3 regions of the Citrobacter sp. Igbk 17 genome follow, and region 1 is predicted to be linked to each of the others. Evidence: riboswitches for the same ligand, from Rfam matches in the RefSeq annotation. Region 1 holds a riboswitch; each other region holds the start of a gene.
What was found. Region 1 has a riboswitch for thiamine pyrophosphate ahead of thiM (hydroxyethylthiazole kinase). Riboswitches for the same ligand answer to the same signal wherever they lie in the genome.
Positions count from the first base shown of each region.

Region 2: linked by a shared signal. The riboswitch ahead of thiB (thiamine ABC transporter substrate binding subunit) and the one ahead of thiM (hydroxyethylthiazole kinase) in region 1 are both predicted to bind thiamine pyrophosphate.
Region 3: linked by a shared signal. The riboswitch ahead of thiC (phosphomethylpyrimidine synthase ThiC) and the one ahead of thiM (hydroxyethylthiazole kinase) in region 1 are both predicted to bind thiamine pyrophosphate.

Region 1 covers NZ_JANEWI010000048.1:4,049-7,327, forward strand. The annotation lists gene NNO08_RS20695 (fimbrial protein) at 1-944, shown strand, start outside; gene NNO08_RS20700 (RcnB family protein) at 1,001-1,333, opposite strand; TPP riboswitch at 1,569-1,664, shown strand; gene thiM (hydroxyethylthiazole kinase) at 1,696-2,484, shown strand; gene thiD (bifunctional hydroxymethylpyrimidine kinase/phosphomethylpyrimidine kinase) at 2,481-3,279, shown strand, end outside.
Region 2 covers NZ_JANEWI010000026.1:62,300-65,578, forward strand. The annotation lists gene thiP (thiamine/thiamine pyrophosphate ABC transporter permease ThiP) at 1-282, opposite strand, end outside; gene thiB (thiamine ABC transporter substrate binding subunit) at 258-1,241, opposite strand; TPP riboswitch at 1,474-1,597, opposite strand; gene sgrR (HTH-type transcriptional regulator SgrR) at 1,644-3,279, opposite strand, start outside.
Region 3 covers NZ_JANEWI010000047.1:18,953-22,231, forward strand. The annotation lists gene thiC (phosphomethylpyrimidine synthase ThiC) at 1-1,405, opposite strand, end outside; TPP riboswitch at 1,489-1,611, opposite strand; gene rsd (sigma D regulator) at 1,662-2,150, opposite strand; gene nudC (NAD(+) diphosphatase) at 2,247-3,020, shown strand; gene hemE (uroporphyrinogen decarboxylase) at 3,070-3,279, shown strand, end outside.

The DNA.
Region 1 (3,279 bases):
TATTAACATTCTGCTCGTTTGCGGCGCAGGCAGATAAATGTAATTCTGTTCCCTCAGAAAATATTATGGGCGCATATTCTTTCACTCCCGATGCAATGTCCGGTACGCTTACTGGTGGTATTTTTGCTTCTGGCCTGGATGGTGCTGCTGTACTGAAATGTAGTGCACAGGAACAAGTATGGTTGAAGGCGGCAATGGCCTTCCTGCATAGCAATAAATATGCTTTTAAGGTCGGCAGTAAATATTATATTGTTTCTTTCTCCGTTAGTTACGAGGAAAAAGGTACTGTTGCAAATAAAGCAGAATATACGTTATCAGATTTTTTTAATATGGCAGGATTAGCACTGAATTATTCCATTGTTGAGGCATCAGACCCTGGGGCGGCAACGATTATCGCCCCTGGTGCAACGATCCCCCTCGTTACTGAGCTGAATCTTGAGTACTGTCAGGGAAATGAGAAAAACTGTAGTTTTAAAAAATTCAATTATAATCTAAATGTCACGATTATGGTCGATATCACAACCTGCTATTTTGGTAATCAGGAAATTGATCTGGGGGTGATAAATATTAATGATCTGGATAAGAAAGCATTTGAACTTCATCCGGTAAAATTCACCTGCCAGGCCAGTGGTGCCGGGAGTCTAAAATTTACACCTGATAATCTGTTATTTTACTTTGAACCGATGAGTCCGTTGGCGGAGGATTCGATGACCCTGACCAATGACTACGGTACAGCGGCAAATAGCGCAGGGTCGGTAGGATTTCAGTTATCAATGAATGGTTCGACCAGTATTGGGTATGGCAGGAGTAACCTGTATCAATCTGATGCTGTGACAGGGAATATAGTGCCGATTAATATCTATGCTCGTACCAGAACGTATGCAGGCAAAGTCACCGCTGGGGAGACAATGAGTCGGGTAAAAGTCGTTGTAGATTACAACTAAAAAGAGAAGTTCGGCATGAAGCTTACGCACCCAATAACATACTGGGTGCGTTTTTTTTACCGGTGATAAAAAATCTCGCCGTCGTAGGCTTTAATGATCTTAGCATCGGCATCGTTGACCAGCACATACGCGCCGCCCATATAGGTCCAGTGGGTGCCTGCCGTTGGTGCGGGCAGGTTGCGCAGATTCCATTGCTTAATGGTGTATTCTTCGGTGAGATACAGTGGTGGAACCTTGTCACCGGGCTTGAAATGGGTAAAGTCGGCAATGAAACTGCTCAACTCATATTTATCAATACCTGTGGGGGCTGCGGTTGCAGCCGGCGCGGCCCAGACCGCACTGCTTGCGAGCAGTAGTGCACCCAGCAACATTTTCTTCTTCATACCCATCCTCTCTACCTGTTCGGGTCATCAAAATTAGCCCTGTATGATTCCTGGCTAACAGGACATCTGACAAGCACTATTTTGTGATTACTCCAGTCATTTCGTAAAAAGTGTAAATGAAAGTGCAGAAATCCGGCAACCGTGACCCAGCGGTTTCACCGCCAAAGCCTGTTCCGCACCAATTTACATCGTTAATCGCAGGCAGTATCCTGTTGCCGAAACCTGAATATCATATTTGTGTTTCAACGACTCGGGGTGCCCTTCTGGTGAAGGCTGAGAAATACCCGTACCACCTGATCTGGATAATGCCAGCGTAGGGAAGTCTGACACTGCTCGTGTCCCTTCTTCACGCGGGCAGGAGTTGAACCATGCAGCCTGACCTGCACAGCCGTACCCTTGCGGCTCACACCTTACAGCAATTTAGAACGCTTTCCCCACTGACACACTGTATGACTAATGACGTTGTGCAGAGTTTTACCGCCAATACGCTACTGGCTTTAGGGGCATCCCCTGCGATGGTGATTGAACCTGAGGAAGCCAGCCAGTTTGCAGCTATTGCCCAGGCGCTACTCATTAATGTTGGGACACTGACTCAGGCGCGAGCAACGGCAATGCGTGCCGCCGTTGAGCAGGCGCAGCAGGCGAAAACCCCCTGGACGCTGGATCCTGTTGCCGTTGGCGCACTGGATTTTCGTCGTCGCTTTTGTCTGGACATACTTGCGCTGCGCCCGGCTGCGATTCGTGGCAACGCGTCAGAAATACTCGCCCTGGCTGGGATGAACGCCGGTGGGCGTGGGGTGGATACCACCGACACCGCATTGGCTGCGCTTCCCGCAGCGAAGGCGCTGGCTCGTCAGGTCGGAGCCATCGTCGCGGTTACCGGGGAAGTGGATTATGTCACTGATGGTCAGCGGACGGTGGGTATTCATGGTGGCGATCCGCTGATGACGCGGGTAGTGGGCACCGGATGCGCACTGTCAGCGGTAGTCGCCGCCAGTTGCGCACTGCCCGGTGACCGGCTTGATAACGTCGCTTCCGCCTGTAGCTGGATGAAACAGGCCGGACAAATTGCCACGCAACAATCGACCGGACCGGGCAGTTTTGTCCCGGCATTTCTCGACGCCCTCTATAATCTGAACCCCCAGGAGCACGCATGAAACGGATTAACGCCTTAACCATTGCCGGAACCGATCCGAGCGGTGGCGCAGGAATTCAGGCCGACTTAAAAACATTTTCGGCACTCGGCGCTTATGGCTGTTCAGTCATCACGGCACTGGTGGCGCAAAATACGCGCGGAGTACAGTCGGTATACCGGATTGAACCCGATTTTGTGGCGGCGCAACTGGACTCTGTGTTCAGCGATGTGCGCATCGATACCACCAAAATCGGCATGCTGGCAGAAACCGATATTGTCGAAGCCGTTGCCGAACGTTTACAGCGTCACCGGGTACAAAACGTCGTACTGGATACGGTAATGCTGGCAAAAAGCGGCGATCCGCTGTTGTCTTCCTCTGCGGTTGAAACGCTGCGTACCCGTCTGTTACCGCAAGTGTCGATTATTACCCCTAATCTGCCGGAGGCGGCGGCGTTGCTCGGTGCATCGCATGCCCGAACGGAGCAGGAAATGTTAGAACAGGGGCGTGCGCTGCGTGCGCTGGGCTGTGAGGCGGTATTAATGAAAGGGGGGCATCTGGATGATGAGCAAAGCCCTGACTGGCTCTTTACCCGTGATGGCGAACAGCGCTTCACCGCGCCAAGAGTGGCAACCAAAAATACGCACGGAACAGGTTGTACGCTGTCGGCGGCGCTGGCGGCGCTGCGTCCACGTCATGTTAACTGGGCTGATACGGTACAGGAAGCTAAGTCGTGGCTCTCTGCGGCGCTGGCGCAGGCCGACACGCTGGAAGTTGGCGAAGGAATCGGTCCGGTCCATCATTTCCACGCGTGGTGGT
Region 2 (3,279 bases), on a different contig from region 1:
GCGCAACAGGGCCAGGCGTCCGGGAAAGCGCCGGCGATAGAGCGCTCTGGCGAGAAAAATCGCCGGGATAACGGACAACGCTGCGGACAAAAATGCCTGCCAGAAAGAAAAGCGCACTACATGCCACAGGTAGCTGTCCTGCCAGAGCGATACCCATTCTCCCTGCGGTGCGTTAAACCACAGCGCCAGAAATGCGGCCAGCGCGACAGCCACCATCAATGTGGCTGCTGAAAGCCCTGGGATCAGCCAGCCGGGAATTAACGGCTGACGGCGCGTTGCCATTCGCTAATCCATGTCTGACGCTGGGCAGCAACTTGCTGCGGGGTAAATTCCAGTGCGTTGACCGGTTTTTCCAGTTGCTCAAATCCTGGCGGCAGGGTGACCTGCGTCACCGGATACATCCAGTTGCCCGTTGGGATCGCATTCTGGAATGCTGGAGATACCATAAATTTCAGGAATTTTTCCGCCAACTCCGGTTGCTTGCTGGCTGCGGTACGTGCGGCAACTTCCACCTGCAGATAGTGACCTTCGCTAAAGTTAGCGGCGGCGTAGTTACCCTTTTTTTCTTCGATGATGTGATAGGCCGGAGAGGTGGTGTAACTCAACACCAGGTCGCTTTCACCCTTCAGGAACAGGCCGTAGGCTTCACTCCAGCCTTTGGTGACGGTGACGGTTTTGGCTGCCAGTTTCTGCCATGCCTCCGGCGCTTTATCACCATAGACTTTTTGCATCCACAGCAGCAGCCCCAGCCCCGGCGTGCTGGTACGCGGATCCTGGTAGATTACGCGCCATTTCTGGTCGCTCTCCACCAGTTCCTTCAGGCTCTTCGGCGGGTTTTTCAGCTTTTTTTTATCATAAACAAAGGCGAAATAACCGTAATCAAACGGGACAAAAGTGTCGTTTTTCCAGCCGCCTGGCACACTGACTGCATTCTCCGGCACGTTGCTTTTAGCGAACAGCCCGGTTTGCGTCGCGGCTGCCAGAAGGTTGTTGTCCAGTCCCAGTACGACGTCAGCTTTGCTGTTTTTTCCTTCCATACGCAGGCGGTTCAGCAACGATACGCCATCCTCTAACGCGACCAGTTTCAGCTCGCAGTTGCAGTCAGCTTCAAAGGCTTTTTTGATTGTCGGGCCCGGGCCCCAGTCAGCAGCGAACGAGTCGTAGGTATAGACGGTCAGTACAGGTTTAGCGAAGGCAGGCGCCGCGCACAGCAGTACAAGCGGAAGACATTTTTTAAACACTTTGCACCTCATAAAGTAAAACTCTAAATAATTCGAGTTGCAGGAAGGCGGCGACGCAGCGCATCCCCAGGAGCGTACAGGTAGTACGTGACTGGGGTGAGCGACAAACCTGCCGGGAGCAGATTTGAACGCTGCTTGCAGCGGCCCTGAAAGGGCGAGGCCCATGGATGGGCCGAGTAATAAAGCCAACGCATCTGCAACTTGAAGTATGACGAGTTAGGTGGCAAAGGACTTGAGCTACAGCCTCAAATCCCTTCGCCGGCATTATCCGGATCAGGTTCGACGGGTATCTCTCAGCCCATACGCAGATCGAATGATTTTGTGTATGTTTTTATTTAGCACCCCGTTGAGAACGGCGTTAGTGTAGTGATTTTGTTGCCGGGCAGCAATCAAGAGCCGGATCTAAGGATCCGGTGGTGCAAACCACGCTGATTTAAAATCAAACCAGCCGAGGGTGTTCATGCGTAACCCGCGCATACTGCGCTGTCCCTGAATGATCAACCAGTGGTGGATCAATGGCACAATGGCTTTAGTGGCGAGTAGCTGTTGGCACCACGCAGCCAGACTCATTTCACCGGTTCGCCAGCGGGCCGCATCGTTTTCCCAGTCACGCGAGATACAGTTTTGCAGCAGCGGGACTTCGCAGAGGTGCGCGAATAAGGAGAAGTCCAGCGGTAGGGTAAAGTTGGCGCTGTTTAGCCAGATATCGCTGACTATTTCACCTGCATGCCATTGATCGTAGTCGATCTCCTGAATATTCAGTTGCACCTGATGCTGCGCCAGCAACGTTTTCATGATCTGCGCGATAATCCGGTGTTCGATATGATCGCGATAGTAAGTGAGCGTCAGGGTTTCCAGCCCGGCTGGCTTTTCACCATGGCCGGGTTTGGCGTGGTGCCAGCGGGGGAGTAAACCATAGGCGGGGAACCACAGTCGCTGATACTGTTCGTCGGCGTGACAGATTAAATGGGTTGGCGAGAGTACGCGGCTAGCCCACTCGCGGACCTCCTGATTAGCGCCGCGGCGGGTACGCGTATCAAACAGCAGGTAGTAGCAGCCTTCTTCGAGGCGGCTCTCGATCGCCTTTTCATCCTCCGTGGGACCTTTTAGCGTCAACCCGCCGCCAGGTTCTTCACCGATGTCAGGTAACACCCAAACATTCACTTCGTCGATCAGCGCCCGGTAGCCAAAATAGTCATCAAATGCGTGAATCTTCAGTTGGTTATTGGTATTACGTATCACCGCATACGGGCCAGTCCCAATCGGGTGGCTGGAGAAGTTATTCAACGTTTCCCATTCTCGCGGCAGGATCATGGCGGGGACTTGCCCCAATAACCAGGGAAGCCAGCGGTCGGGCTGGGACAGATGGATATCCAGCGTCCAGGCCGTGGGGGAGACGATATGCGAAATATGCGAGTACAGCGGCAACGTATTAATGCGGGTCAGTGAGGCGATCACATCGTCCATTTCCAGTTCACGGCCGTGGTGAAAATGGATCCCCGGGCGTAGAAAGAATCGCCAGTGTAAAGGTGATATCTGCTGCCAGTGATGGGCAATATCCGCTTCCAGTTCCCCATTTTCCTCATTTACACGGGTTAAGGCGCTGAAGATTTGCCGGGCGATATGGGTTTCGGAACGACGTAATGCCGTACCGGGCAGCAGGTTGCGCATCGGTCGATAATACAGGACGCGCATGATGTGCCGCCCCTGGCGAAAGCTGCGGCCGAGGTGGGAAACCAGCATCTGTCGTACGGCGGTTTTGTCACCGACCAGCTGTACCAACTGATCGATGCGATCCTGTTCCAGCAGGTCTTCTGCCCGCTGCTGCTGGAGCGCCAGCCCGGTATAGAGGAATGTCAGGCGAGAGCGTTTACCCCGACCGACCTCCGCTTCCCAGGTTAACCAGCCACGTTCCTGCATGGTATTAAGCAGGGTTCGCATATGGCGGCGCGAGCAGCTAAGCAGCTCCGCCAGTTCGTTCAGTGTCGTGTCTTGCGTTTTGCCATCACAGCATTGCCACAGACGGATGAACTGTTGT
Region 3 (3,279 bases), on a different contig from region 1:
CGGTGGTTAGCGGCCCTAAGGTATAGAACGGTGCTTCGTGGCAGTGTTCCAGCTCTTCGGTCATGTTGCGCTGGATCATATGCATTGGCACATGACCTGGGCCTTCAATCATCACCTGCACGTCATATTCCCAGGCTATTTTGGTCAGTTCACCCAGCGTATGTAGCTCAGAGAACTGTGCTTCGTCGTTGGCATCCTGAATCGAGCCTGGACGCAGGCCGTCGCCCAGCGACAGAGAAACGTCATAGGCGGCGCAGATTTCACAGATCTCGCGGAAGTGCTCAAACAGAAAGTTCTCTTTGTGATGGGAGAGGCACCACTTCGCCATAATAGAACCACCGCGCGAGACAATACCGGTCAAACGCTTGGCGGTCATCGGCACATAGCGCAGCAGTACGCCTGCATGAATGGTGAAATAGTCAACGCCCTGTTCAGCCTGCTCTAGCAGCGTATCGCGGAAGGCTTCCCAGGTGAGATCTTCGGCGATCCCGTTGACCTTTTCCAGTGCCTGGTAAATCGGTACAGTACCAATTGGCACCGGGCTGTTACGCAGGATCCACTCGCGGGTTTCATGGATATAGCGGCCGGTCGACAGGTCCATCACGGTATCCGCGCCCCAGCGGGTGGACCACACTAGTTTTTCCACTTCCTCTTCAATGGAGGAGGTCACCGCCGAGTTGCCGATGTTGGCGTTCACCTTCACCAGGAAATTACGACCGATAATCATCGGTTCTGATTCCGGGTGGTTGATGTTGGCTGGAATAATGGCACGCCCGGCAGCGACCTCGTCACGCACGAATTCCGGCGTGATGTTTTCTGGCAGGCGTGCACCAAAGTTCATCCCCGGATGCTGGTGGCGTAATACTTCACTGCGAATACGCTCACGGCCCATGTTTTCGCGGATGGCGATAAACTCCATCTCTGGGGTAACGATCCCCTGGCGAGCATAGTGTAGCTGGGTCACACGCTTACCAGCCTTGGCACGTTTTGGCGTCAGCAGACCCGTAAAACGCAGTTCATCAAGGCCATCATCGGCCAGGCGCTCTTTAGTGTAAGCCGAGCTGCGGTCATCTAACTCTTCGCTATCATTGCGCGCCGTAATCCACGCCTGGCGTAGTTTTGCCAGACCCTGTTGTACGTTAATTGCCACGTCAGGGTCGCCATACGGACCGGAGGTGTCGTAAACCGGAACGGCTTCATTCTCTTCAAATTGAGGATTGTCTTTCGTGCCGCCAGTTAGCGTTGGGCTAAGCTGAATTTCGCGCATCGGGATGCGGATATCCGGCTGCGAACCGGTGATATAGATGCGTTTTGAGTTAGGAAAGGCGGTCCCTTCCAGGGTATCGATAAAGTGTTGGGCTTGAGCGCGCTGTTCGCGGCGTGATGGTTTAGTAGTGGCAGACATAGCTCATTCCAAATAAAAGTAAGGATATGGCTTGTCAGACGACGGATGAAGCAAGAGAGAAGCTCGCCCGGGGGCGATGCTATTGCAGATTGACTCTTGTTCCCTTCGCAGGTTTTAACCTGATCAGGTTCCGCGGATCCCGAATTAACGGTCTCAGCCTTTTCCACTCATGCTGTTGTGGAAAATAAGCACTCCGACAAGAAGTAACCTCAGTAAAGAGGTAATGAATGTAAACTACGCGTTAATGCCGCAAATCTCAAGCATGACGTTTGAGCGCGTCGCTGTCGTGCATGGCGTCAAATACCAGCATAATCAGCTTATCTTCCAGCACGAATCGTGCTTCCAGTGCTTCGCCGAGATCCGATAAAACTTTTTGAAATTCAAGGAAGTTATCATGATCGATGGCCGTTTCCAGACTGGAATCATAGTAGTCCATGATCTGCTGTGTATTGGCTTCCAGCAGTGGCCAAATTTTTGTGGCTTTTAAAAGCTGCCCGTTTCCTTCCAATTTATGGAGAATACGTTCATAAATACTGAAGTGTCCGGTGGAGAGGTAATCGACCAGGCTCTGACAAAAATCATCCAGCGCTTTTTCATTGAGTCGCATGTACGATTCTTTGCCAGGCTTAATGCCAACCAGATTGTAGTAAGCCACGAGCAGGTGCTTACGTACATGTAGCCAGCGATCAACCAGTTTATTACTTCCTCTGACGTGTTCCGTCAGGCTTTCCAGCTGGTTTAGCATGATTGACTCCGCAAGATGGTGTTAAAAAACTGCTCACCCGTAAATGTAAAGATAATGTAAACAACATGCCTGTGAAGCAAAGGTTGCGCAAGAGATATGGATCGTATAATTGAAAAATTAGATAGCGGCTGGTGGATTGTCAGTCATGAGCAAAAGTTGTGGTTACCTCATGGCGAGCTACCTTACGGCGACGCAACCCGTTTTGATTTAGTCGGGCAGCGCGCCCTGCCAATAGGCGAATGGGAAGGGGATACTGTCTGGCTGGTGCAGCAGCCGCGTCGGCATGATATGGGTTCAGTGCGCCAGGTTATCGACCAGGATGTGGGTCTGTTTCAACTGGCCGGACGTGGCGTGCAACTGGCTGAATTCTACCGCTCGCATAAATTCTGCGGCTACTGCGGCCATCCCATGCACCCGAGTAAAACAGAGTGGGCGATGCTCTGTAGCCACTGCCGTGAACGTTATTACCCGCAAATTGCTCCCTGCATAATCGTCGCTATTCGCCGTGATGACACCATCCTGCTTGCTCAGCATGTTCGCCATCGTAATGGCGTGCATACCGTGCTGGCGGGTTTTGTTGAAGTTGGGGAAACCTTAGAACAGGCGGTGGCGCGTGAAGTGATGGAAGAGAGCGGCATTAAGGTGAAAAACCTGCGCTATGTCACTTCCCAACCCTGGCCGTTCCCGCAATCTTTGATGACCGCATTTATGGCAGAGTATGATAGTGGTGAGATTGTTATCGATCCGAAAGAGCTGCTGGAAGCGAATTGGTATCGCTACGACGATTTACCGCTCTTACCGCCGCCGGGTACCGTCGCGCGCCGGCTGATCGAAGATACCGTGGCGATGTGTCGGGCTGAGTACGAGTAAAGAACGAGTAATGATACACTGACGGTCTGACGCTAAAAGGAAGATAAAAATGACCGAACTGAAGAACGATCGTTACCTGCGTGCGCTGCTGCGCCAGCCCGTTGATGTGACTCCGGTATGGATGATGCGCCAGGCGGGCCGCTATTTGCCGGAGTACAAAGCCACTCGTGCCGAGGCGGGCGACTTCATGGCGCTGTGCAAAAACGCCGAGCTGGCCTGTGAAGTGACGCTGCAGCCGCTGCGCCGCTATCCGCTCGAT